2 regions of the Paraburkholderia jirisanensis genome follow, and region 1 is predicted to be linked to the other one. Evidence: riboswitches for the same ligand, from Rfam matches in the RefSeq annotation. Region 1 holds a riboswitch; the other holds the start of a gene.

Region 1 (14,871 bases):
GTACAGGCCGGCCTTCATGCAGGTTCCAAAGGCATAAATGTAGAGGCACAAAAAAATGAGCACGGTTCAATTGCGCCACGCAACGCGCGCAGACGCCGCGGATCTGATCGCGGCCAATCGGGACAATCAGCAATACCACGCACCTTGGGTCACTACCTTTACCGATCAGACAGGATTCGACCATTGGCTCGCGCGCACGCTGAACGGGCCGAACATGGCGCTCATTGCGCGCGAAACCGCATCGAACCGCGTAGCCGGGGTGATCAATCTCACTGCAATCACCGGCGGTGCATTTCAAAGCGCTTACCTCGGATACTACGGCATGAGCGAGTTTCGCCGCATGGGCCTGATGACGGCGGCACTTCGCGCCGCGGTGATGCTCGCGTTCGAGGAGCTCGGCCTGCATCGTCTCGAAGCAAACATCCAGCCGGAAAATATCGCCTCGATCGCGCTGGTGCGCCGGCTCGGTTTTGGCAAGGAAGGTTACTCGCCGCGTTACCTGCGCATCGACGGCGTGTGGCGCGACCACGAACGCTGGGCGCTGCTGGCCGATGCGGCGGCGCACTAGCCGCGCTTCGCACTGCATCACCCGCAACCCGACAATATCGTCCTACGAAACGACCGCGCCACGCGTGATCGATTAGCGCCAATGCGCCGTGAAATCCGCACTATCATGCGTTGTGTTGCGTGACGTGCGATGCACTCCGCGCGCATGCCGCGGTACATCAAAGCCGCCGCATTTACGTTCCGCTTCAGCCACGGTTCGCAAGCACACGGAGGATGAGCCATGGTCCGTCTCGTGATGATTCTGCTGGGTGTCGACTACCTTCGCACTCGCTGGCGCGAACTGATGGCCATCGGGTTCGTCAGCTTCGCGCTGGGCGTCGCGATCTTCTGCGATGCGCTCGACGGCGCACTGTGGTTCCCGATCATTCCGTTTGCGGCGCTGCTGCTGCTCGAAGGTGTCGCCACCGTGGCGGTCGCATGGACCGGCATGGGCGGCCAGCGTACGCTGCGCTACGTGAAGGGCGCGACCTTCGTGGTGTCGGCGGGGCTCGTATTGGCGGGCGGCGAGCACGGCAACTTCATCCTGTCGATGATCTTCGGCACGCTGTTCCTCGTGGACGGTGCGCTGCAAATCATCGCGGCGCGCGTAGTGCGCTATCGGACGTGGAAGATCGCAATCGCAGGCGGCCTGCTCGAAATCGCCATTGCGATCTTTTTCTACCAGCCGTATCCGGATCACTATGCAGGCACCGTCGCGTATTGCGTGGCGTTCGGCCTGCTGTTCGGCGGCTGGAACATGTCTCTGCTCGCATTGCGCGTGCGGCGTATGGCGGTGAACCCGGCCGTGGCCGATGAACAGCGCACCGAACACAAGCCCGCAGCAGCGACTGCAGCGACCAGCGCGGCGCCGCACGATGCCCCCGCGCCATCCGCGTCGCTGTCATGGGACGGGCCACCCGAACCGCACGAAAAAGCGCTGACGGTACACGTATGGACACCGGTCGAGTCAGCGAAGGGCGAGGCGCGCCGGCAGTTGATCGTCGATCGGTATATCGCCGCGGTCGACCGCAACGGTGCGATTTCGACCGGCCATGCCGCGCTCGAATCGGCGGAAGGGATTTACATCAGCCTGTATCCGGCGATCGAAATCGAACGCGCGCCGGACGAGTTCTCGCGCATTCTGCGCGCGACACGCGACAACGACGTGCCGGGGATTTTCCAGCCCGACTATGCGACCGAATCGCACGCGTGGTGTCCATCGACACGGCAGGTGCGCATCCGCAATTACGATCCACAGCGGCTCGAGCGCTTCTGGGCCGAGTATCGCCGCAACGAGACCTACAACCTGACATACCGCAACTGCTCGAGTACCGTCGCGAAGGCGCTCGAAGCGGCGATCGAGGGCGCGTCGGCGCGCGCGTGGGGCAAGGGCGGCGGCTGGCGGCCGCTGCTGCACATCGCGACCACGCCGGAACTCTGGGTCGCGGCGCAGGTGAGAAAACGCGCCGCAACGATGGCATGGACGCCCGGCCTCACACTCGATTACGCACGCGCGCTCAGCATGCTGGCGGACCCGCGTCCTTCCGGCTGGGTGAAGATGGCGCGCATGGCGCTGCGTACGATGTACCAGTCGCGGCAACGCTGGCGTGCTGAAAAGGCGGCCGCGCCGAACATCGACGATGTGGATGCGGCGCCGGCACAGCAAGCCAACGCGGCGGATGCCAGCGTGGGGCGCTAGCCGGCAGATTCCGGGTGTCTGGCTGAAACACCATACGACGCATCCACGAACCCGTCACATCATCGGCATATGCAAATGATGCGGATCGTTCAGCGTCTGCCCGACCCGTTGCAGCGCTTCGCGGCAACCGTCGCGATCCTGCGGGCCGCCGAGACACACGCGAATCGCATTCGGCGGATTGCCATCGGTCGAGAACGCGGCCCCCGCTACCGCACCCACGCCCTGATTGCGCAATTGCATCGCTAGCTCAGGTGCACTCCAGTCGCAGTGCTGCGGTATCTGCAACCACAGGTGAAAGCCATCCTGGTGCGCGTCATATTGCCAATCTGCCAGTTCCTGCCCGGCAATCGCCTGGCGCGCATGCGCTTCACGGCGAATCGCGTCGAGCATTTCGTGGGCGGTGCCGTCGTTGATCCATTGCGTGGCCAGCAGCACCGTGAAGGGACTCGGCATCACCGTGGTGGCTCGCAACGCACCGGCGATGCGCTGGGTCTGCCGCGCGGTCGGCGAGCGCAGATACGCGACGCGCAAACCGGCACCGAAGGACTTCGAAAAGCCCGTCACGTAATACGTCAGTTCGGGGGCAAGCGCTGCGAGCGGCGCCGGCGTGCTGGCGGGCAATGAGCCATACGCGTCGTCTTCGATGATCGGCACGCTAAAACGCAGCGCGACATCGGCGAGCGCTTCGCGCCGTTGCCCCGATAGGGTCAGCGTGCTCGGATTCTGCAAGGTCGGATTGCAATAGAACGCCCCCGGCTTTTCGCTTTTGCATAACGCTTCGAACGCATGCGGCAACGGACCTTCTTCATCGCGCGGTAGCGGTTGCAGGCGCACGCCGAGCTGCGACGCAATTGCCTTGATACCCGGATACGCAAGCGTGTCGACGCAGATCGTCTCGCCGGGGCGAGCCAGCTGCGAGACGAGCGCGACCAGCGCGCTATGAATGCCGGGACACACCAGCACGGTGTCGTCTTCGCACGCGGGCAAACGCGTTCTGAGCCACGCACGGCCTGCCGCGCGGTCGTCGGCGGTACCGCCGAAATCCTGGTAGCGCAGCAGCCGGTAAGGATCGCTGTGCGCGAACAGGCTAGCCGCCGATTCGCGCAAACGCGCGGCCAGTTCCGGCGGTTCAGGCGGCATGTTCATCGACATCTCGACACTGCTGCCGCCTGCCAGCGGCAAGGTCTGCGTGCGGCCGCGCACGAACGTGCCGCTGCCGGCGCGCGCATCGAGCAGGCCGCGCTTGCGTGCTTCCGCGTAGGCGCGCGCGATGGTTGTGTAGTTCAGCTGTAATGCGCTCGCCAGATCGCGCAAGCCCGGCAAGCGATCGCGCGGCCGCAGGCGGCCGCTCGCCAGGTCTTCCTCGATCAGGTCCGGTATCACCAGATACGCGGGCTTGCGGCTTTCGGCAAGCCGCTTGAGCCAATGATGCGTCGAGCTATCCATGCCAGGTATTCCTTAACGGGTCGCTAAAAAAATAGCATGCCGCGCGAGTCAAAAACAGATTTCTTTTTGATTCGATTGGATGCCTGATTGCATTGATTGGATCAATGCACGCTTGCGGTGTTTTGCGCACTACAGGTACGCACAAAGATCGCGCGCGGTGCGCAGGGACGGTGCGTAAAACGCATCGCGCAATTTACCGAAAAACCTTGTCCAGCAAGGGTTTCAGATATTTTTTCGGGCCGCTCGAACATTTGCGCTTTGCTTGATTGGAAATTGATTGCATGAAGCGGGCCGGAAATTGGCATAACCGTTGCATTAAAGGCTGCGCCAACCCGCTAAACGGTTGAGCAATCCGATCAATGACATGAGCTATTGGAGAGCCCCATGCCCGCCGTCAATAAACCTTTGCATCAGAAAGGCGACTTCCTCGTCGACTACGAAGAAAAAGTTTTCCCCGACGTCAAGGCCGAACCCGGCGAGAAGGCGCTGGTGACCTTTCACACGGTTGCGTTCGAAGGCTCGATCGGTTTCGTCAATCTGCTGCAGGCCACCCGTTTGCAGCGCAAAGGCTTCGACACGTCGGTGCTGCTTTATGGGCCCGGCGTGACGCTCGGCTTGCAGCGCGGCTTCCCGACGCTTGGCGACGAGGCGTTCCCGGGCCATCTGAACTTCAACAAGCAATTGATGAAGTTCATGGAAGAAGGCGGCAAGGTGTACGCGTGCCGCTTCGCGCTGCAGGCACTGTACGGCCAGGGCGAAGCTTCGCTGATCGAAGGTATCCGGCCGATCAATCCGCTCGACGTGCTCGATCTGCAGCTGCTCCATCGCAAAGAGGACGCGCTGATCATCCATACGTGGACGCTCTGAGCACGACAGGGGCCGATCATGTCCGAGCAGCGAATCATCCGTGCCGCGGCGGTGCAGATCGCCCCGGAATTCGAGCGTCCCGGCGGCACGCTCGAAAAGGTCTGTGCGGCAATCGACGAGGCCGCCGGTAAGGGCGTGCAACTGCTCGTCTTTCCCGAGACCTTTGTGCCGTATTACCCGTACTTCTCGTTCGTGCGGCCGCCGGTCGCATCGGGCGCGGAGCATATGCGGCTGTACGAGCAGGCCGTGGTAGTGCCGGGCCCGGTGACCCAGGCCGTCGCCGAACGCGCGCGGCGTCACCGGATGGTGGTGGTGCTCGGCGTCAACGAGCGCGATCACGGCAGCCTGTACAACGCGCAACTGATCTTCGACACCGACGGCCGTCTGGTGCTGAAGCGCCGCAAGATCACGCCGACCTTCCACGAACGGATGATCTGGGGGCAAGGCGATGCCGCCGGCCTGAAGGTTGCGCACACATCGATTGCGCGGGTCGGCGCGCTGGCGTGCTGGGAGCACTACAACCCGCTGGCGCGCTACGCGTTGATGACGCAGCACGAGGAAATCCACTGCAGCCAGTTTCCGGGCTCGCTGGTAGGGCCGATTTTCGCCGAGCAGATCGAAGTGACGATCCGGCATCACGCGCTCGAATCCGGCTGTTTCGTCGTCAACTCGACCGGCTGGCTCACCGACGCGCAGATCGATTCGGTGACCACCGATGCGAAGCTGCAAAAAGCGCTGCGCGGCGGGTGCTTCACCGCAATCGTGTCGCCGGAAGGGCAGCATCTGGCCGAGCCGCTGCGCGAAGGCGAAGGCATGGTCATCGCCGATCTGGACATGGCGCTGATCACCAAGCGCAAACGGATGATGGACTCGGTCGGCCACTATGCGCGCCCGGAACTGCTGAGTCTTGCGATCAACGAGCGTCCGGCGCAGCCGGTCGTATCGATGGCCGCCACGTTCGAACGGACCGGCGCGCACGCGTCGATCGAAAGCGACCCTGGCGTAAGCGACCCTGTCGAAACCGCCTCTGGAGGTAAAGATGAACGGTATGAACCTGCATTCGTCGGCTGAGCCGGGCGCGGAACGCAGCATGATGGAGTTGCGCACCGAACTGCAATCGACGGGGCTGCGGCTGGTCGATCCGAAGGCGGGCGCGGCGAGCCGGCGCGGTGGCGCGGGCCCATCCGATCACAAGGCGGTGACGGTTGACGGCGTGACGATCATGGTGCCCGTGCATACGGGTTCCGCATGGGACTCGCCGTTCGTTGCGGGCGCACCGGATGAGTCGGGTGTCAGCGCGCTGATGCGCGGCACGATACCGGTCGCCAACATCAGCTTTCCGCAGGCGCCGCGTTTCACGAAACTGCAGACGCTGGATGGCGTGCCGTATTCGCACATCGCGACGTTGCATAGCAGCGACGTGCTGGCGACCACGGTGCTGCAAACCTGCATCCGCTACGAAAGCCGCAAGAAAACTTGCAAGTTCTGCGCAATCGGACAATCGCTGGCAGCGGGCCGCACGATTGCGCGCAAGACGCCCGAGCAGCTGGCCGAAGTGGCGCGCGCCGCGGTGCTGCTCGATGGCGTCAAGCATATGGTGCTGACCACCGGTACACCGCCGACGCCGGATCGCGGCGCGCAGATCCTGTGCGAAAGCGCGTTCGCGATCAAGGCCGCGGTCGATCTGCCGATTCAGGCGCAATGCGAACCGCCCGACGACGACCGCTGGTTCGAACGCATGAAGGCGAGCGGCATCGACGCACTCGGCATGCATCTGGAAGTCGTCACGCCGACGGTGCGCGAACGCATCATGCCGGGCAAGGCGAGCGTGCCGCTATCGCGCTACATGGAAGCCTTCAAAGCTGCGGTGGCGGTGTTCGGACGCGGCCAGGTCAGCACATACATTCTCGCGGGCCTCGGCGACACCGCCGAAGCAGTGCTGCAAATTTCCCGCGAGCTGATCGCGCTGGGCGTGTACCCGTTCGTGGTGCCGTTCGTGCCGATCAGCGGTACGCCGCTCGAAGATCATCCCGCCCCGACGCCCGAGTTCATGAAGTCGATCCTGATGCCGCTTGGCGCGATGCTGCGCGACGCGCAGATGCGTTCGGCGGATATCAAGGCGGGTTGCGGAAAATGCGGCGCATGTTCGTCGCTGGCATCGTACGAGGCATAACCATGTTCTGCGAAGCGCTGGATGAACTCGATACCTTGCCGCTGGCCTTCACGCCTGCCGAGTACCGCGTGAAGTGGGCGACGCTGCCGTGGGAAAGCAATGAAGCGTATGCGTTGCGGCGCGCGGTGTTCTGCGTCGAACAAGGCATCTTTGTCGGTGACGACCGCGACGAGATCGATTGCGACGCGACGCAGCTGGTCGCCCTCAGTTGCGTGGCCGGCGTGCCCGAGCAGGTAGTGGGCACGGTGCGGATTCATCAAACGGCGCCGCGCGTGTGGCTTGGCTCGCGTCTCGCGGTACACGCGGCGTTCCGTTCGCACGGCAAGCTCGGCTCGACGCTGATTCGCCTCGCCGTCAGCAGCGCGCATGCACTCGGCTGCGATACGTTTCTCGCACACGTGCAGAGTCAGAACGTGCCGCTGTTCAGGCGTCTGCGTTGGCAGACCGTTGCGGAAGAGACCTTGTTCGGCCGCTTGCATCACCTGATGGAAGCGGACCTCTCGCACTATCCGCCGTGCTTCACGCCGGAAAGCGGCTTCGTCACGTCGTCGTCGTCGCGGGGGCGCTCATGAGTGTGCAAGCACTGGTCGAACGGTTACGCGAAAGCCGCGGTTTTCGCCACAAGACCGATATAGCGGGCGTGGTCGCTTCGCTCGCCGCGCGGCTGCCGCGCGGCGTCGACGATCTCGCTCAGGCGGTGGCGGTCGGCGACGATTGCGCCGCCATTGCCGACAGCGACGGCTTTCTGCTGTTCGCCATCGAGGGACTGGTCAGCGATTTCGTCGAAGCGCTGCCGTGGTTCGCCGGCTATAGCAGCGTGATGGTCAACGTCAGCGATGTCTACGCGATGGGCGGCCGGCCGCTGGCTGTGGTCGATGCGCTGTGGAGCGACGGGCAGCAGGGCGCCGAACAGATTCTTGCCGGAATTGCGGCTGCTTCGAGTGCGTACGGCGTGCCGGTGGTGGGCGGCCATACCAACACGCGCAGCACTCAGGCGCAGCTTGCGGTGTCGATCATCGGGCGCGCCCGCGCGCTGCTATCGAGTTTCAACGCGCGCGCCGGCGACCGGCTGCTGATGGCCGCCGATCTGCGCGGACGTTTTGAAGACCCATATCCGTTCTGGAATGCATCGGTCGGCGCACCCGCGCAGCGTCTGCGCGGCGATCTCGAACTGCTGCCGCAGCTTGCGGAGAGCGGTCTTTGCGATGCCGCGAAAGACATCAGTATGGCGGGCGTGCTGGGTACCGCGTTGATGTTGCTCGAATGCTCGGACGTCGGCGCGCGTATCGATCTCGATGCGATACCGCGGCCGGCAGGCGTGGACTTCGAGCGATGGCTCAGCGCCTTTCCAAGCTTTGGTTTTTTGCTCTCGGTGCGCGAGCAGCATGTCGACGAAGTGCTCGCACGCTTTCGCGAGCGTGATCTGGCCTGCGCGGCAATCGGCGTAGTCGACCGATCGCGCGAAGTGGTGGTCGAGCAGCAAGGCAGCGCCGCACCGCTATGGCGCTTCGCGGACGGGCCGTTTATCGGCGCACCGTCGGGAGCGCGCGCCTGAGCGCTGGGTAAGCAGCAGCTCGCGCAATTATCACGTGAACCGGTTGTTTAAAGGAATCGCCATGCCTGTCATGCACTTCAGGGTTCAATGGCCCGATGGTACGGAGGTCAACTGTTATTCGCCATCTACCGTAGTGGGCGAATTCTTCCATGCCGGGCAGCGCTATGCGTTGGGTGATTTTCTCGAGCGGGCCCGCAAAGCGCTGCAGATCGGTTCCGAGCGGGTGCGCGAGAAATATGGCTTTGCCTGCTCGGCGGCCATGGATCAGCTCGCGCAGATCGAACGGCAGGCGCAGAACTTCGCGTCGGATCCGCACGCGCAGGTGAAGGTCGTTGCGCTTACGTGATGGTCGAACCGATGCTGCCCGGCCAAACGAAAACGCGCAGCAACCCGAAGACATCTCTATCGAACGCAGGAAAAGATCATGTCTAACGCGTCATTGATTGCTCAAGGCGGAACGAGCGAAGTTCCGCATTACACGGTTATCGTCGTCGGCGGTGGCCAGGCGGGCTTGTCGATCAGCTATTACCTGAAGGAAGCTGCGATCGACCACCTCGTCATCGAGAAGCAGACGGTCGTGCACACGTGGCGCACGCAGCGCTGGGACACGTTTTGCCTCGTCACGCCGAACTGGCAGTGCGCGCTGCCGGGTCATCCGTACAGTGGTGCCGATCCGCATGGGTTCATGAAGAAGGATGAGATCGTTGCGTATCTGGAAGGTTTTGTGTCGATGCTCGATGCGCCGCTGCTCGAGCATACCGAGGTAAGACGCGTCGTGCGCCAGCCGGGCGGACGTTACGCGGTTTCGACGTCGAGTGGCGAATTCACCGCCGATCATGTGGTGGTGGCGGCAGGCGGCTATCACACACCGATCGTGCCGCGCATGGCCGAACGTTTGCCGGTGGATATCGCGCAGTTGCAGTCATCGGCATATCGCAATCCGGGGGCGCTGAAAGAAGGCGCAGTGCTGGTAGTCGGCTCCGGTCAGTCGGGCGCGCAGATCGCCGAAGATTTGCATCTGGCGGGCCGTAAAGTGTATCTGGCAGTCGGCGAAGCGCCGCGTTGCGCGCGCTTTTATCGCGGCCGCGATGTGGTGGACTGGCTTGCCGACATGCGTTACTACGACATGCCGGTCGAGCAACATCCGCTGCGCGAGGGCGTGCGCGACAACACAAACCACTACGTGACCGGCCGCGACGGCGGCCGCGATATCGATCTGCGGCGTTTCGCGTCGGAGGGTATGGAACTGTTCGGCCGCCTCGACGAGCTGCGTGACGGTCAGCTGCAATTCGCGCCGAATCTGATCGAAAATCTCGACAGTGCTGACGACACCTATAACCGCATCAACGCCAGCATCGATGCGTTCATTGCGAAGCATGGCGTCGAAGCGCCGCCGGGTGTGCGTTATGAGGCAGCGTGGCGACCCACTGAAGAGCGCACATCGCTCGATGTGGCAGCGAGCGGCATCACGTCGGTGATCTGGTGCATTGGCTTCAGGCCCGACTTCAGCTGGCTCGATGCACCGATTTTCAACGGGCGTGGTTATCCGGCCCACATGCGCGGCATCACACCGCAGTCGGGCTTGTATTTCATCGGCCTGCCGTGGCTGCATACATGGGGATCCGGGCGCTTCTCCGGCATCGCGCGCGATGCGGAGCATGTGGTCGGCGCGATTCGCGCGGCGCTCTCGCCATCGAAGAGCCTCGCCGCATGACGACGCTGCGCAGCTATCGGGCCGGCATGCCGCAATTGAGCTATACGGGGCTATCGGAAAACTGGCTGTTGAAGGAATGCGGCGACCATCATTGGGATGCGCTGGCCGCGCACGCCGGACGTGCGACGCCGGACTTCGGCGACGACGACGGGCATCGCTCATATGCAGCGTTTACCGCCGTCCGCTTGCAGGCCTACGGTTTCGATGCAGTGCGCGAGCGCGACGCGTTCGACATCGGCACGACGCTATGCCGGACCGGCCCCGTGCGGCACTTCAGCACGCATCGCGTGATGCGCGGCGATGCGCTGCTGGCGCAGGTGTCGATGACATCGACGTTCGTCACGCGCGGCGCGGCGCGCAACAACCGTTCGGTTGCGCGCGCAACCCTGGCGGCACTGCCGGGCGAACTGAGCCCGGTGCCCGATGAAGGATTGCCGATGATCGAACTAGGCAGGCGCCTGAAGGCTGGCGAGGTAGCAAAACAGAACGGCCTTGCAGCGGTCGCCGCAGATGCAGCGGAATTCCTGCCTTGCCCGAACAGCGATTTCAACGGCGCGGACTTTCTCTACTTCGCAAATTTCCAGTCGTTCGTCGATCGCGCGGAATGGCAGCGGCACCGCTTCACGGAGCCGCCGGTCGTGACCACGCGCTCGCTGTACTACTACGGCAACATCGATCTCGGCGATGCGCTGTGCGTACGGATTGCCGGCGAGCGAAACAATGCGCAAGGCCTCACGCATTGGACTGAAGTGCACCGCAAGAGCGACGGCCGCAAGATTGCCGACGTGATGACCGAAAAACGCTGGAGGCAGCGATGAGCGTGTCGGATACGGCTCGGCGCCGTGCGGTGCCGCTTAAGCCGTTGTACACGGCTGAGGATCTCGACGGTGTTGCGCACCTCGGTGGCCTGCCGGGCGTGGCGCCATTCGTACGCGGCCCGTATGCATCGATGTACACAGAAAAATCGTGGACCATCCGCCAGTACGCCGGCTACGCGCATGCGGCGGATTCGAATCTCGCGTTTCGCACGGCGCTGAAGGAAGGCGCGCAAGGCTTGTCGGTGGCCTTCGATTTGCCGACCCAGCGCGGCTACGATTCCGACGATCCGCGTGTGAGCGCCGACGTTGGTTTGACGGGCGTCGCAATCGATACCGTTGAAGATATGAAGCGTCTGTTCGCCGGCATCGCGCTCGACAAGACTTCCGTATCGATGACGATGAATGGCGCGGTGCTGCCGGTGCTGGCGGCCTATATCGTCGCTGCGGAAGAGAGCGGCGTACCGCCCGCACACCTGACTGGCACGATCCAGAACGACGTGCTGAAAGAGTTCATGGTGCGCAACACGTGCATCTTCGCGCCGCAAGCGTCGCTGAAGATCGCAGCGGACGTGGTCGAATATCTGGCGCAACATGTGCCGCGTTTCAATGCGCTGTCGGTTTCGGGGTATCACCTGCAGGAAGCGGGCGCCGATCCGGTGTTGGAGCTGGCGTTGACGATGGCGAACGCGCGCACTTACGTGGCGGCCGCGATCGCGCGCGGCATGCGCGCGGACGACGTGTGCGAGCGTATGAGTTTCTTTTTCGGTGTCGGCACGGATTTTTATGTCGAGATCGCCAAGCTGCGCGCGGCGCGCCTCGTGTGGTCGGAACTTGCGCAACAATGCGGCGCGAGTTCGAACAAGGCTCGCGCATTGCGCATGCATTGCCAGACCTCGGGCTGGTCGTTGACCGCACAAAAGCCGATGAACAATGTAGTGCGCACAGCCATCGAAGCACTGGCCGCGGTGTTCGGCGGCACGCAGTCTTTGCATACCAATGCGTATGACGAAGCGCTCGCACTGCCGTGTGCCGAATCGGCGCGTCTCGCGCGCGACACGCAACTCGTGCTGCAACACGAAACCGGTGTGTGCGACGTGATCGATCCGTGGGCCGGCTCGTACATGATGGAATCGTTGACCGCCGATCTTGCGCAACGCGTGCAGGCCTTGCTCGAAGAGATCGGGCAACACGGCGGTGTGATCGAGGCGATCGAATCGGGCTGGGTGCGGGAGCAAATCGGTCGGTCTGCGCTCGCGGTGCAGGCCGAGATCGAAAGCGGGCAGCGCACCGTGGTCGGCGTGAACCGCTACGTGCACGGCGATGAAGAAGCGCCATCGGCGGATCTGCAACTGCATGCGCCGGAGATTCGTGCGCAACAGATGCGCCGGATTGCGGAAGTAAAGGCGCACCGTAATGCAGCGCGCGTGAACGACGCGCTCTCGCAGCTGACAGCCGCGGCAGGGACCGGTACGGGTAATCTGCTGCAGCACACCATCGCCTGCATTCGTGCGCGCGCGACGATCGGCGAGTGTACGCAGGCGCTTGAATCGGTGTGGGCCCGTCATGCGGTGCAGTTGGACGTGCGCGACGGTGTGCTCGGACCGATGCTCGAAGCGCAACCCGATTGGCGCGATGCATGTGAAGCGGTATCGCAGACCGCCGCCGCGCTCGGCAGACGCCCGCGCATTCTGCTGGCCAAACTCGGCCAGGATGGCCACGACCGCGGTGCGCGCGTAGTGGCTGCCGCGTTGACCGATGCGGGCTTTGATGTCGTAACCGGCGAGCTGTTTTCGTCGGCGGCACAAGTGTGCGCACAGGCGTTGCAGCACGGCGCGGACGTGGTCGGCATTTCGTCATTGTCCGGCGCGCATCGTGAACTCGCTGCGCAACTGCTTGTGGAACTGCGCAGCCGCAAGCTTCAAATACCGGTGATCATGGGCGGCAACATAGGATGCGACGACAGGGCTGCACTAAAAGCGCTAGGCGTGACGGAATGTTTTTCGACTGGCGCGAGTCTGGCAAACATCGTTGCGACGCTTGCTGCGATTTGCCGCGCACGCGGCGCGGCTGCGGCTGGCAGAAGCGAACACGCCGCTCGCGGCGCAACACTGAACGCAGCCTTGACGTAACGTTGGATAGCACGGGTCAATTGCGTTAAAGGCACAGCATTCGCTTCGATCTATCTGCGCGCGCAGTTTGCCATCCTGTCGCATCGATCTTGGCGGTGCTGCTGCACGTGCCGACGATCAAGCCGCTCGATACGGCAACCATCGTGCGCTAAGCGCAGCGCACTGCATCAGCTTTAGCGCGTGCTTTAAAGCACGCGCCATGGCAATTAAACATCATTCGCATTTACCGCGGCGCTATAAAATTTCTAGTCAAAATTTGTCAGCATCTTGATCCCATTCGCTGACTATGCCGATATAATCGATTCCGTCTTAGGGGAGTAGTCAGCTTCATCCACTACGGTGAAGCGCCTGTATCAACACGATTGGCATACGCGCAGCATCACATGCCATGGTGCAGGCAGCCCTTCCACGGCCTGACGAGACCTATGACGCTTCCCTTTCACCCGAGCCGGGCGAAGGGAGCGTCATTGGTTCGTGTGCCCGGCTCGTGGAGTGATCGAAGTGCTCAATCATCGTGGCTTTCGCGGCGCTCGCGGCTTTCACGCATTCCGTATGGCGGGGCGACCGTCATGCTAGTCACTTTCGCCCTGTTGCTTGCTTCGGCAGGCGTCATCTATCTGTCGTGCGAGACGTTCGTCAATGGCGTCGAACGGCTCGGCCAGAAACTCAAGCTCACTCAAACCGCAACCGGTACAGTACTGGCCGCGTTCGGCACCGCCTTGCCGGAAAGCGTCGTCACGTTTGTCGCGGTAGCGTTAGGCGGCAGTCCGGCGCAGAAAGAGATTGGCGTGGGTGCGGCGATCGGCGGTCCGCTAACGCTCGCCACCGTGGCCTATGCGGTGGTCGGCGTGGCGCTGCTGCTGGCAGCGCACCGCATCGGTCGTGCGCGCGCCAGAGTGGTCGATGTGGACACGCGGCGGCTCAGGCGCGATCAGCTTTGGTTTCTCGTGATTTTCGCGGCGAAGATTTCGCTCGGGCTGGTCGTATTCAGCTTTAAGCCTTTGCTTGGCGTCGCATTTCTCGTGGCCTATGCGCTTTATTGCTGGAAGGAGCTGACAGCCGAAGGCGACGTCGGCCAGCATGAAGCACTCGAACCGCTGAAGCTGCGGCCGCACGATCCGGATCCTGCGATGGGGTGGATTCTGTTGCAGGTGCTGGGCGCGCTTGCCGTGATCTTTGCCGCTTCGCATCTGTTCGTGCAGCAGATCGAGCTTATCGGTCCATGGCTCGGATTGAGCGCGCAATTGACAGCATTGTTATTCAGCCCGATCGCAACCGAGTTGCCGGAGATCATGAACGCAGTGATCTGGGTCAGGCAGGGTAAAGAGCGGCTCGCTTTGGCCAACATCAGCGGCGCGATGATGATTCAGGCAACCATTCCCACTGCGTTCGGTTTGTTCTTCACGTCGTGGCAGCTTGCGGCGCCGTCGCTGCTGGCGGCCGGGACCACCGTGCTGGCGATCGTGCTGCTGCAGTGGTCGTTTCGTGTACAGCGTGTGCGAAGCAGCCAACTCGTGCGGGTCGGCTGGCTTTATCCGGTGTTTGCAGCGTTGCTGTTTGCGCTTTAGCAAGCAGATTGACCGACGCGCGATCTACGCCGATGCCGGCGATGAAGGCGATGAACGCGCGTCGGTATCGGCTTCAGTAGTGGATCCTGTCGAAGAACTTCAGCATCAGTTGGGCGATTTCGTCGTTCTGCTCGTCGAACGCGAAATGGCCGGCGTCGAGCTGGTGGATCTCCGCATCCGGCACGTCGCGTTTGTAGGCGTCGCCGCCGGGCGCGATGAATGACGGATCGTTGCGCCCCCACACGACAAGTGTCGGCGGCTTATGCTCGCGCAGCCACGCTTGCCATTGCGGATACGAAGAGACGTTGGTCCGATAGTCGTACAGCAGATCGCCTTGAATCTCGCGTTGCCCCGGC
Region 2 (14,871 bases), on a different contig from region 1:
GAGCACCACGCCGATCCGCTGCCGGCCGTAGCGCTCGCGCGCCGCTTCGACAGGCTGCGCGATCTGCGCGAGCGCGGCGAGCAGCAGGCGGTTGTTGCGGCAGTCGTAATGTTGCAACGCAGGCGACGGCGTGCGGGCAAGCGCGCCGGTCACGCGGCCGACGAAAGCCTCGCCGAGGCCGGTATGCATCGCGCCCATGCCCGGCGCGTGGCCGGCGGCAAGCGCGTGCACAATCGACTCGACGTCGTCGCCGAGCGCGTTGACCATGCCGAGCGCGTGCAGGTAGACCCGCGGAAATATCGTGGAAGCGCTCATGCAGTTCTCCGTGAATGCGCCGGCATGCCGAGCGGCGCGAGCAGCACCGCCACCGCGATGCCCAGTGCCAGCGTCGAGCCGAAGCTGCGCAGCGCCGGCATCGCGCTGGTGCCGAGCAGGCCGAACGACAACAGCGTGGTGGCGGCGGACAGCAGCACGCCGGTCCATACCGCGCCGAGTTCGGCGCCTTCGCGCAGACAGCCTTCGCGCAGGAATACAGCGTAGTTTGCGCCGACCCCGAGCACCAGCATCAACGCGAGGCAGTTGAACAGATTGAGCGGCACGCGCGCATAGCCGAACACCGCCAGCGTGACGACCACCGCGAGCAGCACCGGCAGCGTCACCGCGATGCCGCCGCGCACACCGTAGCGGAATATCAGCAGCAGCAACACCAGCGCGAGCGCGCCGGCCAGCCACAGCGCGCTGTCCACGCGATACGCGCCGAACAGCTTCGACACGCTCGCTGCCTTGTCGACGAACACCACGCCCGGCAACGCGTGAGCGAGCGCGCTCAGGTCTGGCAGATTCGCGTCGGCCACGCGTCGCGGGATGACGAGCGCGGCGTAGTCGTGTTGCGGCGTGTGGGTCGCGCCGAGCCATAGATGGCGATACGGCTGCGCCCACGGCGTGGCGAGCCAGCGCTCGACTGTGAGCGGCGCCGTGTCGGCCGACTGACGGTAGGCGGCCAGCCAGGCATCGGCGACTTCGTCGCGAAAGCCGGCCTGGACCAGCGTCGCGCGTAGTTTATTGGGATCGTCGAATACGCGCTTCGCGAGCAACGCGCGATCGGCCGTCTGTTGCTGCGCCGGCGGCACGAACGACGACACCGACTGCCAGCCGTCCACCGCTGCCGCGCCGCTCAATCCGTCAAGCTTCGCGCCGAGCGCCTGCGCGCGCTGCAGCACCGCGTCGGGCGTCGCGCCGCGCACGACGAAGAACTGCGCGGTGTTGTCGACGCCGATCGCCGCGCGGATCTGGTTTTCCTGTGCAGCGAGCACCGGGTCACGCTGGATCAGCAGATGGATGTCGTCGTCGCTGCTCAGACGCAGCCAGCCGGGCGCCGCGAGCACCAGTAGCAGCGCAGCCACCCACCATGCGCGGCGGCCGCCGAGCAACGCGTGCCAGCGCTCGAGCAGACGCGCTGCCGCATCGAACAACTGGCGACGGCCGTGATTAGGCTTGTGTTTCAGCTCACGCGGCAACAACGCAGGCAACAGCGTCAACACCGAAGCAAACGCCGTGCAGATACCCACCATCGCAAAGCACGCAATCTGCCGCAGCGCCGGAAACGGCACCCACGCGAGGATCGCATAGCCGAGCAGGCTGGTGGCGAGCGCCACCGTCAGCGCGGGGCGCACCGCGCGCGCGCCGCGTCGCGCGTCCCACGGTGTTTGAGAATTGCGTGCCGCGCCGAGCGTGACGACGAAATACTGGATCGAATAATCGACTGCCTCGCCGATCAGGCTCGCGCCGAACACCAGCGTCACCAGATGCAGCTTGCCGAATACGATCAGCGTGGCGGCCAGCGCGCAGACGATGCCGAGCGCGGTCGATACGAAACCGAGCAGCAGGAAACGCGGCGAACGGAACACCCACAGCATCAGCAACGCGATGCCGCATGCGGACGCCGCACCGATCAGATGGACGTCGCGCTCGGCGCTGCTGCGTGCTGCCTGCGCGTAGAACACCGCGCCGGTGCGGGCCAGCGTGACGTCGGGGAAGTGTGTTTTGAGTTGCGCGGCGCCCTGCGCGGTCGCGGTGAGCACCGCCTGTTCGAGCGGTGCTTCGTAGGCCGAGCCGGGCAAGGTGGCAACCACCAGCACGCTGGTCGCATCGTCGTGGTGCGCGACCAGCAGGTTGTCTTCGATCGACAGGTTCGAGGTGGCGAGCGGCAGGCCGGGCAGCCAATGCTCGAGCCAGCCGAACGGGTCGTCGGCGAGCTGCGTGGCGAGCGGGCCGCGCAGCGGGTTGTACAGACGCTGCGCGAGCGCATCGGGCAGCGAGTATGAGTCACTCGCCAGCGCTGTGCGGTCGGCGGGCGTCAACAGGCTGAAGCGGTACGGCAGATAGAGCGTGCCGATCTGCGACAGATCGAACGGCGGTAGTTCGGCCGTTACCGAGCGGAACGTGCCGCTCTTCGTCAGCGTCGTGGCCAGCTGTTTCGCCGCGGCTTTCGCATGCGCGGCGTCGCGGCTCGTCACAACGTACACGGTGCGGTCGCCGAGCGCGGCGGCAAGCTTGTCGACCGCCTGTTCCGCGACGGGGTCCGCTTCGGTTTGCGGCAGCAGCTCGAGCAGGTTGGTCTGCAGCGGCGAGCCGGCCGTGAAACGCCATCCGCAATACAGCGCCGCCGCCAGCGCGAGCAGCAGCCAGGCGGCACGCATGCCCCAGCGCTGCCGCGTCAGCCGGTGCTGCGCCATGAGCTGCATCACGATGCTCCGAACAGCGCGCGCTCGGCGGGCGTCAGTTCGTCGACCGCCGTGCTGCCGGTGAAGTCGAGTTGCGTGACGTCGCCGTTGGCGAGCGTGATGCGCAGCGTCTGCAAGTACGCGCCGCCGCTCATCTGCAATGTCTTGATCGACTGCGCGAGTTGTGGCTGGTTCGGCGTGAGTTGCATCTGCCAGTGTTCCGGCGTGCCCTGTGCGGCGACGTCGAACTGCGCATACAGCGCCGACAGGTCGCCGCCGAGCATCGCGCGCATCATCTTCGAGACTTCGGCGACGCCTCGTGCGCCGTTCGCGTGTTGCGTGCCGGTGCTCTTTACGCGCTGGCCGTTGGCGTTCAATTCGCTCACGCCGGCGTCGTCGATCACGTAGCCTGCCTTGTAGGGCGTATCGATCTTCCAGATCACGCCGCGCTCGCGGAAGAACAGCAGCGAGCCCGTGCTCACGAGCGGCTGGCGCATCGCGGAAAGCGTCTGCGTCTGTTTGAACTGCGCCCGTATGCCTTTGACCTGGCCGAGGCGCGATGCAACCGACGATACCAAGGCCGGATTGCCGGCCGCGGCGTCGCCAGCTGCGGCTGCGGTCGCTGCATGGGCGCTCTTGGGGAACGTGGCGAGCACGACGAGGCCGCATACCGCGACGAGCGCTGCTGCCGTACAGGCCACACGCGTTGCGGCTGCAAGCGTGCGCGCGCGCCGCTTCAACGTTTCCATGCGCGCTCCAGCTTTTCGAAGACGACCGGCGGCGACACGAATTGCAATTCCTGGGTCGCCGCATCGACGGCGACCTGGATCGTGTAGCCCTTCGTCAGACGCGTGCCCGATGCGCAATCGACGATCTCGTAGCCGATCTTCAAACGGTTCTGGTATTCGAGCAGTTGTGCGCGCACTTCGAGTTGCTGTCCGTAGATGGCCGGCCGCACGTATTTCAGATGCGCCTCGACGATCGGCCACAGATAGCCGGAATCGCGCATCTGCAGATAGTCGTAGTCGAATGCGCGCAACAACGCGGCGCGGCCGATTTCGAAGTACTTCAGGTAGTTGCCGTGCCAGCAGACGTTCATCGCGTCGACGTCGTGAAACGGCACTTCGACGAGGCCGCTCGCGCTTAATACCGGGGCTTGTTTATCGGGCGCGTTCATCGTGCGCCTCCCCGCGTGGCTTGCCGTTCGGCTCGCCGTTCGGCAAGCCGCTCCGCTCGATCAGCGCGCACGCGGCAATCTGCGCCGTCAGCGCGCGCAGCTCGTGTTCCAGCGCGCGGTCTTCAACGACGAATGGCGAGATCGCTTCGACACGCTGCGCAAATGCCTCGAGAGGCGCAGGCACCGGCGTATCCGCCGCGTCGCGCACGCGCAGCCTGAGCGCCTGCAGCGCCGCCAGCGTATGCGCGGCCGCTACCTGCTCGGTCAGTTCGAGCACGCGCAGGCAGTCGCGCGCGGCGATCGTGCCCATGCTGACCTTGTCCTGATTGTGCGATTCCGTCGAGCGCGAAAACACGCTCGCCGGCATCGTCTGTTTCAACGCTTCCGCCGTCCACGCGGACGACGAAATCTGCACCGCCTTGAAGCCGTGGTTGATCGGCGCGCGCTCCGGCGTCGCGCCGGTCAGGTTGCGCGGCAAGCCGTTGTTGAATTTTTCGTCGACCAGCAACGCGAGCTGCCGGTCCATCAGGTCCGCCAGATTCGCGACCGCGGTCTTCAACGAGTCCATTGCGAACGCAATATGGCCGCCGTAGAAGTTGCCGCCGTGCAGCACACGCTCGCCGTCGGGGTCGATCAGCGGGTTGTCGTTGGCGCTGTTCAGCTCGTTTTCGATGTCGCGCCGCACCCATGAAAGCGCGTCGCGCGCCACGCCGATCACGTGCGGCGCGCAACGGATCGAGTAGCGGTCCTGCAGGCGATGCCCCGGCGTATCGGCGCGGCCCGCGAGATCCGCGCGAATCCATGCGGCAGCTTCGGCCTGGCCGGCATGCGGTTTCGCCTCGAAGATCAGCGGATCGAAATGCGCGGCGCGGCCGTCGAGCGCGACGGTCACCACGGCGGTCAGGCGCGAGGCAAGGCGCGTCAGATGGTCGGCGCGCGCAAATGCGAGGCACGCGAGGCCGGTCATCACCGCCGTGCCGTTCATCAGCGCGAGGCCTTCCTTCGGCGCGAGCGTGAGCGGCGTGTGGCCGAGTTCCGTCCATACGTCGCGCGCATCGCGCAGCACACCGCCGAAGCTGACGTCGCGTTCGCCGACCAGCGCCGCCGCCACGTACGACAGCGGCGTCAGATCGCCGCTCGCGCCGACCGAGCCTTCGGATGGAATGCGCGGCAGGATGCGCTGGTTGATCAGGTCGGCAAGGCGCTCGAGCAGCACCGGGCGTACGCCGGACATCCCGCAGGCCAAGGAGTTGAGCCGTGCGGCGACGACCGCGAGCGTCTGCGCGTCGTCCAGATATGCGCCCATGCCGCAGCCGTGATAGCGCGTGAGTTGCAGCGGCAATGCTTCGACCAGCGCCATCGGCACGTCGACCACGCAAGCTTCGCCGTAGCCGGTGTTCACGCCGTACACGGTTTCGCCGGCCGCCAGATGACGGCGCAGGAATTCGGCGCCGCGTTCGATGCGCGCGCGCCACGCGGGGTCGCCTGTCAGCGCGACCGGCGCGGCGTCGCGCGCAATCGCGACGACTTCCTCGATGGTCAGGCGCCGGTTGCCGATCACGATCGGGGTGACGCCGGGTTGCGGCGCGGCGGCCAGGTGCGGATGGGCTTTTGCGTCGGCTTTTGCGTCGGCCGGCATCGCAGATTGCGCGTCGCCGGCGCCTGCGTTGCCAATCAGATCATGCTCGGCCATTCGCTTCTCCATTGGATTGCGCCGACTTGCGCGCAAGGTCCGCGCGTGCCTGCGCTGCGCGCGCGGGGCGCGCCCAGAAATCGTAGAAATTGAACCATTGGTAAGGCGCCTTGCGGCAATAGTGTTCGAGCCGCTGCGCGTAACGCTGGGCCCATGCGGCGAGCTGCTCGGCGCGGGCGGCGCGCGGCAGTTCGATACGCTGCGCAAACGATTCGAAATACACGCGGTAAGCGCCGCGCTCGCGCAGGCAGAAGAACAGATACACCGGACAGCCAAGCGCGTGGGCGAGGATATACGGCCCTTGCGCAAACGGCGCGCTTGCACCGAGAAACTGCGCATCGGTAGTGCGGCCCGATTCGCTCGCCGGCACGCGGTCGCCGACGATCACCAGCAGTTCGCCTGCGTCGATGCGCTCCTGCATCAGCATCGACGTCTGCGGTCCGAAATCGCGTACTTCGACGAGGTGGTGCCCGAAACGCTCGTTTGCCGCGGCCAGCACGCTGTTGAAGCGGCGCGCATGCCCGGTATAGACAATCGCGGTGACCTTTGCGTACGCATGGCGTGCGGCGAGCGCGCGCATCATTTCGAGGTTGCCCAGATGCGCACCGATCACGAGCGCGCCGCGGCCGCTGTCGGCGAGCGCCTCGAACGCGGCTGGGTCGTCGAAGGCGATTTCGTCGCCGTTGATGCGGCCGGACCATGCAGCGAGTTTGTACAGGCCCGCCTGGGCGAACGCGAGCATCTGCAGGTAGGCGGAGCGCCAGCCGGGGCGGGGTGTGTTGCCATCCGGAGTCGCGTCGGCCAGATGCGTGAAGTAGGTCCGCGATGCGGCGCGCGCGGCGCGTCCGGTCAGCAGGAAATACGCGACCACCGGATGCAGCCACCAGCCGGTGACGCGCAGGCCGAACACGCGGCAGCTCAACGCGAGCGTCAACATGCCGAGGCGGCTGCCGCGCTCGGCGATGCGCGACCAGTTGCGATTTTGGGTTTCGCCGGCGGGCGCGGCCGATGCCGGTTTGGTGCCGGTGGTGCCGGTGGTGTTGGCGTGTGCGCGCGTGCTGCCGCTGCCACTGTCGTTGCCACTGTCGCCATTGTGGCCTTCATCGGCGGGCATCGCGACCGGCACACCCGCGTTGCGCGGCATCAGCTTGTGCGCGAGCAACATCGGCAAGCGCCACAGCATGCCGAACACCAGCCGCGTATGGCTGCGCGAAATGCGCACGTTGTCCCACAGCACATCGAAATGCGACACACCGTCCGCCGCATAGGTGACGCGCGTCGCGATCGAACGGAACGCGACGCGCCGCCAGTACAGGCGCACCAGAATCTCGATATCGAAGTCCATCCGGGTCGGCAGTGCGACGCTGTCGAGCAGCGCGCATGCGGCATCGAGCGGATAGAGCCGGAAGCCGCACATCGAATCGCGGATCGTCGGCGATAGTGTTTCGATCCACACCCACACGTGCGTCAGATAGCGTCCGTACAAACGCGCCTTCGGCACGCTTGCGTCGTACACCGGCCGGCCGATGATCACCGCAGCCGGCGCTGCGTGCGCGGCCTCGATGAAACGCGGCACGTCGGCCGCATCGTGCTGGCCGTCGGCATCGATCTGCAACGCGTGCGTGAAGCCCGCGGCGCGCGCGGCGCGCAATCCGGCCATCACGGCCGCACCCTTGCCGCCGTTCACCGGTAACCGCAACAGCGTCATGTGCGCTGCGTACTGCACGCGCAGCGCAGCCAGCACCTGTTGCGTCGCGTCGTCGCTGCCGTCGTCGACGACGAACATCGGCAAACCATGCACCGCAAGACGCGCGAGCGTGCCGCCAATCGCGTCCTTGTGGTTGTAGATCGGAATCACGATGCACGCGGCGAGGCTCATGCGTGCTCCCGGTAGACGATCACGCCCGATGCGCAATCGCGTGTGCCGAGCCGGTAAGCAAACTGCACACGGCGGCGCACCGCATCGTGCGACAGCGTCAGCATCAGCAGCGCGCCCGGCCGTACCGGCGCGGTGAACTTCAGGCGATCGATCGATGCGATATCGCGTACGCCAGCTATGTGTTCGGCCGCGAAACGGATCGCCCAGTCGAGCTGCACAATGCCCGGCAGAATCGGCACGCCCGGAAAGTGGCCGGCGAAATGCACGAGGGTCGACGGTACACGCAGTTCGTAGTGGAACTCGTTGCCGCGACGCGCTTCGGTCAGCACCTCGACACCTTCGGCTCGCGCTCCGAAAGCTTCGGCCAGTGCCGCGGCCGGCAGCTTGCCGCGCGCATCGAACGGCAGCGCAATGCGAAAGCGCCAGCGGCGCGGCAGCACGACCGCGTCGAAATAGTCGGCCAGATGCCGGTGCAAGGTTTTCGCGAGCGCGACGCGGCCTTCGCCGCACAGCGCCGCGCTACCCGCTTCGGTCAGCGCGACCAGCACGCCGACGCGCTCGCGCGAAGCCCCCGCGAGCGGCACCGCCGCCGCTTGCGTCACATACGGATGCAAGGCGAGACGCGCTTCGAGCTCGGGCAGCGACACACGCTTGCCGTCGAGCTTCACGATGCGGTCGAGCCGGCCACGCAGGTTGAAGCGGCCATCGGCGTCGAATTCCACGGCGTCGTCGGTGCGGTGCCAGGCGTCGTGGCCGAGATGCGGCGAGCGCACTTCGAGCGCGCCGTCTGCGCCGTGCCGTGCTTCGATGCCGTTGAGCGGCTGCCATGCCGGCGTGTCGTTCTGCCGGCGCCAGGCGATGCCGCCGGTTTCGGTGCTGCCGTAGATTTCGGTCGGCGCTGCGCCGAATGCCTGCGCGTAGTCGAGCGCGGCCTCGTTCGCCAGCGGACCGCCCGACGAAAAAAACACGCGCGGGGCTGGGGTCAACGTGGCGAAACCAGGCAGCGCGGGCCAACGCGACAGTTGCGCAGGCGTGGCGACCACGGCCGTCGCGCCGTAGACGTCGATGCGCGCCTGCAGTTGCTGCGGTTCGCCAATCGCGTTGCGATCGAACGGGCGGCCGGCCGCAAGCGGCCACAGCACGCGAAACAGCAACCCGTAGATATGCCGGTGCGGCACGCTCGCCAGCACGGTTGCATCGCCAAGCGTTGCGCCCCATTCGCGTTCGAGTGTTTGCACCTCGGCATCGAATTGCGCGAGCGTTTTGTGGACCGGTTTGGGCACGCCGCTGCTGCCCGACGTGAAAAGCGTGAGCGGCGCGATGGGCGCGATCGCGCCGAAGTCTGGTGCAAGGGCTGCGAGCGTCGTGCGCTCGTCTTCGAGCGCTTGCAGGTTGGCGTCGGTCAGCACCGCGTCGAATGCGCCCGCGAGATCGGCAAGATAACCGGGCGTCGCACTGGCCGGAATCACCGGCTCCTTGCCGCATGCAAGAAGTGCAAACAGCGCGCACGCGAAATCGAAGGTATCGTCGATACACAATGCGTAGCGCCGCGGCGCATCGGGCGCCTGAAGAACCTGCGCCGCGATGGCCGACACGCGCGCGCGGAACGCGGCAAAGTCGAGCGTCGTTGCGGGCCCCGCGCGCGCCGCGTCGCGGCAAACCGGCGTGGATGCCGCATGTGCGCCGCGCAGCAGTTCGTGCAGCGCGATCATGCGGCCTCCGAACGAGCCACGCGCGGCAGCACCACCAGGTAGCGCCAGACGATCTCGGCTACCAGCAGCACGCCGATCAGGCCGTAAGCAATCGCGCCGTTATACAGCGACCACGCCTCGCGCGGCCAGTACAGCGCGGTGTACAGCGAAAACGCGCCGTTCAGCACAAAGAACACGCACCAGATCTTCGTGACGTGACACGTATAGCGAATCGCCGGTGCGCTCAGTTGCGGCGTGCGGATGCGCGCGAACTTCTCGATCATCGATGGTCCGCGCACCAGCGTCGCGCCGAAGGCGATCAACAAACCGAGATTCACCAGCGACGGATAGACGCGCAGCAGCAGTTCGCTATCGGTCGCGACGATTGCCGCCGAACCGCAGCCGAGCAGCGCCGCGACGCCCCAGTCGATCGGCGAAAAGCCTTTCAGCGAAAGCGCGAATGCGCCGCTGCCCGCAAACCGTTGCAGACACAACAAACCGAACAGCATGCAGCCGACGTAGCGCGGCGTATCCCAACGCCACGCGCACAAAATGACCAGCGGATAAGCCAGCTTCGCCACGACCGCGAGCACGCCGCCTACCCGGCGCCGCATGGCGCCACCGGCCTGGTGCTGGCGCGGCCGATCTGCGCGCATCAACCCTGCGCCGCAAGCAGCGATTCGACCGCGACGATTACGTCGCCCACCGTGCGCACCGATTTGAATTCTTCCGGCTTGATGCGCCGGCCGGTCATTTCCTGCAGCTTGATCGCGAGGTCTACCGCATCGATGCTGTCCAGATCGAGTTCCTCGAACAGGTGCGCCTCGGGTGTCACGCGCTCCGGCTCGATGGCGAAGTTCTCTTTGAAGATCGCGCGGATGCGTTCCAGAATCTCTGCGTCGGTCACGGTCTACTCCCCTTTCTTTGTTGTTTCGTTGCCGGCGTGCACCGGTTCGCGCTGGCTCGCTACCAATGCGGCAAGCGTATTGATCGAGCGAAAGTGTTCGCGCGTGCTTTCGTCGTTGGCCGCGATGGTCAGCTGATAGTGCCGGCGCAGCACAATGCCGATTTCCAGCGCATCGATCGAATCGAGGCCGACGCCGTCGGTGGCGAACAGCGGCGCATCGTCGTCGATGTCGGCGGGTGTCAGGTCTTCCAGATCGAGTGCGTCGATCAGAAGCTGTTTGATCTCAAGCTTTAAAGAATCCATAGTCGAACAGGTGCTGAGTAATGTGAGCTTCGATCGCGCTCGTGACGTGACGCGCCGCGATCGCGGCGGGCACGTCGCGCACCGCGAATTCGTCGACGCCGCGCGGCGCAAGTACGTTGACACGCATGTGAAACGGCCGTGGCGGCACGTGATACCAGCGCATCCCTTTGGTGAAAGCCGGTGGGTCGCAATCCATCAGCACCGGCAGAATCGGCGCATGCGTATCGAGCGCCATGTAGGCGAAACCGCGCGAGAACGCATGCAGCCGGTTGCGTGCCGGGCTGCGCGTGCCCTCGGGAAAAATGATCAGCGTGTAGCCGGCGGCGAGCTGCCGCGCGCCCGCTTCGACCAGCGCGACCGGATCGGAATTGCTGACGTATTCGGCGGCCCGCACGATGCCCCAGAACACCGGGTTGCCCCAATGCGCGCTTTTGACGACGCAGCAGGCGCGCGGCGTCAACGACAGCAGCACCATCACGTCGAGCCATGTCGGATGATTCGCGACCACGATCGCCGCGCGGCGCGCAAGCAGTGTTTGCGCGCCGGTGGTGCTGAGTTTCATGACGCCGATACGGCACAGCACCCAGACCAGCGCACGAAAGTACACGTGGATCACGTCGGACACCGCGCGCTGGCGCGACGCGCGATGCGGCCACAGCGCGGCGAGCGGAACAGCGAGCAGCGAAAACGCCAGCCCGCACAGCCCGAATGCCACGAAGCTCATGCCGGTGGCAAACAGCCGCCAGGGGTAATCAAGCCGCTCCGTCATGCCATTGCCACTCCCATTGCGCGGTACCGCGCCGCCAGTGCGTCGCGCCGTGTGTGTCCAGACAGTGCAGCAGCGCTTCGCTCTGCGTCGCGAACAAGGCGTGGGCGGCGGCTGGCGGCGAACCTTTCATGGGATTCGCCGCGTGGGGGCCTGATGCCGCGTCCGCTACCGCGTCCGCTTGCTCCGATACCGCGCTTGTTACCGCGCCTGTTACCGCACTTGTTACCGCGCACGATAGCCGGCCCTGCGCGGCCGGCGCGTCGAGCAGCAGCGCGAGCGCGCCGCCCTGCACTTCGTTCTCGATCGCACCGTACGCGGCATCCGCCGGCTCGTCCGCATAAACCAGCAGCACCGGCGTGGCCGGGTCGCTTGCGTACTGCGCGTGCGCCTCGAGCAACGCGTAGCCGAGCGTTTCCGCACCCGCCGATACCGCGCTTGCCGCCGAGCGGTCGCCGCGCGCAATGCCGAACACGCCGGTCATCGCATTGAGCACCGACAGGCTGAACGAGGTCGGCGAAACCGGCTCGCCCGCGCCGATCGCACGCAGTATTTCGGTAGTGCGGCGCAATTCGCCGTGCCGCGACGCGAACAGCACGCGCACGTGGCTGCGATCGGCCGCGCAATCGTGCGCGACCTTCAGCGCGATGCGCGACAAACTGCTCAGACGGCGCCGCACCATCGGCTCGATAAAGCCGAGATCGGGGGCGGCGGTTGCGGCGACAGGCCAGAAAGACCAGCGAGCAACCGGAATAGTCCAGTGCAGATTGGGCATGTCGGGGTTCGCGCATACGGGCTGCTGATGCCTGAAAAAGGGGTGCCTACGCTGGCAATGACGCCAGCGACCGCGCCGGCGACTGCACGCATGCACCTTCTTTCTGGAGATTAATCGCCGCTCAGGAGGTCAGCCTTTTATCCGGTTTAGCGAGGTAACGGCACTTTGTGCCGATTATTTAGGGGCGGGTCGCCAAACCACTCTATATTGTGTGGCCGGGTTGCTTCCGACCGCCCGAAATCATACTGAACATTCTTAAATAAATCAGCCAGAAAAGACGTATCCAACTGTATCTGTGTCCGAATCGCGACGGGAAAAATCGCCGCCCTCGTGTGCACGGGGCTGTCGCGAAAATGGGCAAAGGCCGTGCGGTGGCGCATGGCTGATTGCTGCGTCGCCGCAGTGCGCGCGTTTTCGCGAAACTCGCTAAAAGACGGGACAATCGCCGTCGTTTTGCAATGAAATGTCTTTGTTAGCTGCCCACACGAACAAAATCGCGATGAACCGGGGCTGGCACGCTAGCCGCCCATGCTATAATCCGCCCCTCATTGGGGAGTAGCCGCCCCGCCAGATGCTCCACCGAACGGCCGGAAACGATTGGATTTCCCAGGTATTCGCTACCTGATCGTTCTGCGTGCTGCGCGCATCGATGGCGGGGGCGTCTGTCAACAAACTTGGCCGCATGCGGCCATGGCAGACGCAGCCTTTGGCCTGGCGAGACTGATGGTTTACTGCGCGCCGCAACAGGGCCCGGCGCGCGGTAGATCGTCGCTCGTTCATATCCGGCCCGAGGAAACACGTACACGTGGATCAAGCTCTTCTCATCTCGACCGGTGCGGTCGCGCTTGCCGAAATCGGCGACAAGACCCAACTCCTTTCGCTGGTCCTCGCCGCGCGCTATCGCAAACCGCTGCCGATCATTTTCGGCGTACTCGTCGCTACGCTGGTCAACCACGCGGGCGCCGGTGCGCTCGGTGCCTGGCTCGGCTCGCTCGTCACGCCAACCATCATGCGCTGGGCGCTGGCCGCTTCGTTTGTCGGCATGGGTTTGTGGATTCTGGTGCCCGACAAGCTCGACGACGAAGAAGCCAACACCAACCGCTCGCGTCTCGGCGTGTTCGGCGCCACGGTCGTCACGTTCTTCCTCGCGGAAATGGGCGACAAGACCCAGCTCGCCACGGTTGCGCTCGCCGCGCGCTTTCATGATTTCTTCGGTGTGGTGGGCGGCACGACGCTCGGGATGATGATCGCGAATGTGCCGGCGATTCTGCTGGGCGACCGCTTTGCGCACAAACTGCCGACCAGACTGGTGCACGGTATTGCCGCGGTGATGTTTGTCGTGCTCGGCACGCTCGCGCTGTTCGGCGTGGGGCTCTGAGCAAGGCGATGTTGTCCGGCGCCGGCCGCGCCGCTGTGACAGCGGGCAGCCGGCTGGTCTGCTGCATGTGTGGCCGCTGCAGCCAGCGTTCCTGACGCGCTACTGCGCGCGACCGACCCGCTACCGCTATTGCACCGTCTTGGCCGCCGACGCGGGTACCGCCGGCGCGGCGCTGCCCGCCGCCACTTCGTTCGGCACGGCGCCCGCGCCGCGCCCGTCGAGCGGAATCTTCACCGTACGCACCACGCCGTTGCCGAGCGGGAAATCGGCCAGCGCGCTTTGTGCGAGGAACGGCATCGCGTGCACCAGCGACGAGTCTTCGCTGGCACTGCGCGCGGTCACGTTATAGAGCTCCTTGCCGCTCGCCCTGTCGGTGATGCGCACGCCGAGCGTCTGCGTATAGACCGGATAGCTCTGCGTGACGTAACCGCCGTAGCCACCGCCGAAACCGCCGCCGCCGTACGGGCCCCACGGACCCCAGCCGCCCCAGCCGTACGGGCGGCCCCAGGCATACGGGCCGACCCACGGGTCGTAGTAATAGGCGGGCGTCGACGTGATCGCCATGTCCGAGCGGGTGTTATAGGCAATCGCAACCAGATAGTGCGCGCGGTCCATGTCGACCTGGCGGAACGCGTGCGTGGCCAGCGCGTTCGCGACCACCTGCTCGTACGTGGACTGCTCGATGCTCGCCTGTTGCGCGCCGCCGCGTTGGAACGCATAGGTGCGGGTAGCGTCGCTGCCGCCGTCCCAATCGGAGAATGCGGTGACCTGCGTGGTCACGTACGACGTGCAGCCGGCCAGCAGCGTAGCCAGCACCGCCAGCGTCACGATAACGGGGCGGGTCCAACGGTCGAGCTTCATGGTCTTTCCTCTTCTTCGCTGTCGTCGCCCGCACACGCCGCGCAGGCGGCCCGATAATACGCTGACCGCTCATCAAGGTAAAAAGTTCTGGTCGCAGACGCGCCGCGCCTTTGCTTTTACAATGGTCCGATCAGCCCCGCCCGCACGCCGCGCGGGCGGGCTTCAACGCTCCTCATTTTCCTCCGACCATGGCCGATACCGCTACGCCCAACGTGATCCGCCGCGCCGCTTACGCGCCGCCCGCCTTTCTCATCGATACCGTCGCGCTGGAGTTCGATCTCGAGCCCGAACGCACCATCGTCAAGAGCACGATGCGGGTGCGGCGCAACCCCGATGCGGTGCGCGCCACGCACCTCGAGCTGATGGGCGAGCAGCTCGAATTCGTCAGCGCCACGCTCGACGGCAAGCCGTATGCGGCCACCCGCGCGCATGAGCACGGCCTCACCGTCGAAGAGGTGCCCGATGCGTTCGAGCTGACGCTGATCGGCATCTGCAACCCGGCGACCAATACGACGCTGTCCGGCCTGTATGTGTCGAGCGGGAATTTCTTCACGCAATGCGAGGCCGAGGGGTTTCGCCGCATCACGTGGTTCCTCGATCGCCCGGATGTGATGGCCACCTTCACCGTAACGCTGCGTGCGGACAAGGCCGCGTGTCCGGTGCTGCTGTCGAACGGCAATCTGCTCGAACAGGGCAACCTGCCGGATGGCCGGCACTT

What was found. Region 1 has a riboswitch for manganese ahead of ACYVNQ_RS30170 (sodium:calcium antiporter). Riboswitches for the same ligand answer to the same signal wherever they lie in the genome.
Region 2: it holds a riboswitch for manganese, as region 1 does, so the genes downstream of both, ACYVNQ_RS28005 (TMEM165/GDT1 family protein) here and ACYVNQ_RS30170 (sodium:calcium antiporter) in region 1, are expected to answer to the same signal.

What each region holds. Positions count from the first base shown of each region.
Region 1 is NZ_BAAGSQ010000030.1:50,071-64,941, forward strand. Features, by position in the region: gene ACYVNQ_RS30110 (GNAT family N-acetyltransferase) at 56-568, shown strand; gene ACYVNQ_RS30115 (HdeD family acid-resistance protein) at 788-2,245, shown strand; gene ACYVNQ_RS30120 (aminotransferase-like domain-containing protein) at 2,300-3,691, opposite strand; gene ACYVNQ_RS30125 (MSMEG_0572/Sll0783 family nitrogen starvation response protein) at 4,076-4,558, shown strand; gene ACYVNQ_RS30130 (Nit6803 family nitrilase) at 4,577-5,629, shown strand; gene ACYVNQ_RS30135 (MSMEG_0568 family radical SAM protein) at 5,607-6,731, shown strand; gene ACYVNQ_RS30140 (MSMEG_0567/Sll0786 family nitrogen starvation N-acetyltransferase) at 6,734-7,303, shown strand; gene ACYVNQ_RS30145 (sll0787 family AIR synthase-like protein) at 7,300-8,286, shown strand; gene ACYVNQ_RS30150 (MSMEG_0570 family nitrogen starvation response protein) at 8,348-8,632, shown strand; gene ACYVNQ_RS30155 (MSMEG_0569 family flavin-dependent oxidoreductase) at 8,711-10,000, shown strand; gene ACYVNQ_RS30160 (Pnap_2097 family protein) at 9,997-10,818, shown strand; gene scpA (methylmalonyl-CoA mutase) at 10,815-12,947, shown strand; yybP-ykoY riboswitch at 13,248-13,445, shown strand; gene ACYVNQ_RS30170 (sodium:calcium antiporter) at 13,517-14,515, shown strand; gene ACYVNQ_RS30175 (alpha/beta fold hydrolase) at 14,589-14,871, opposite strand, start outside.
Region 2 is NZ_BAAGSQ010000029.1:512,209-527,079, reverse strand. Features, by position in the region: gene ACYVNQ_RS28065 (beta-ketoacyl-[acyl-carrier-protein] synthase family protein) at 1-315, opposite strand, end outside; gene ACYVNQ_RS28060 (MMPL family transporter) at 312-2,744, opposite strand; gene ACYVNQ_RS28055 (LolA family protein) at 2,744-3,472, opposite strand; gene ACYVNQ_RS28050 (acyl-CoA thioesterase) at 3,460-3,900, opposite strand; gene ACYVNQ_RS28045 (HAL/PAL/TAL family ammonia-lyase) at 3,884-5,593, opposite strand; gene ACYVNQ_RS28040 (glycosyltransferase family 2 protein) at 5,580-7,472, opposite strand; gene ACYVNQ_RS28035 (AMP-binding protein) at 7,469-9,184, opposite strand; gene ACYVNQ_RS28030 (COG4648 family protein) at 9,181-9,819, opposite strand; gene ACYVNQ_RS28025 (acyl carrier protein) at 9,819-10,070, opposite strand; gene ACYVNQ_RS28020 (phosphopantetheine-binding protein) at 10,074-10,373, opposite strand; gene ACYVNQ_RS28015 (lysophospholipid acyltransferase family protein) at 10,354-11,142, opposite strand; gene ACYVNQ_RS28010 (beta-ketoacyl synthase chain length factor) at 11,126-11,914, opposite strand; yybP-ykoY riboswitch at 12,453-12,666, shown strand; gene ACYVNQ_RS28005 (TMEM165/GDT1 family protein) at 12,720-13,292, shown strand; gene ACYVNQ_RS28000 (DUF4136 domain-containing protein) at 13,419-14,153, opposite strand; gene pepN (aminopeptidase N) at 14,342-14,871, shown strand, end outside.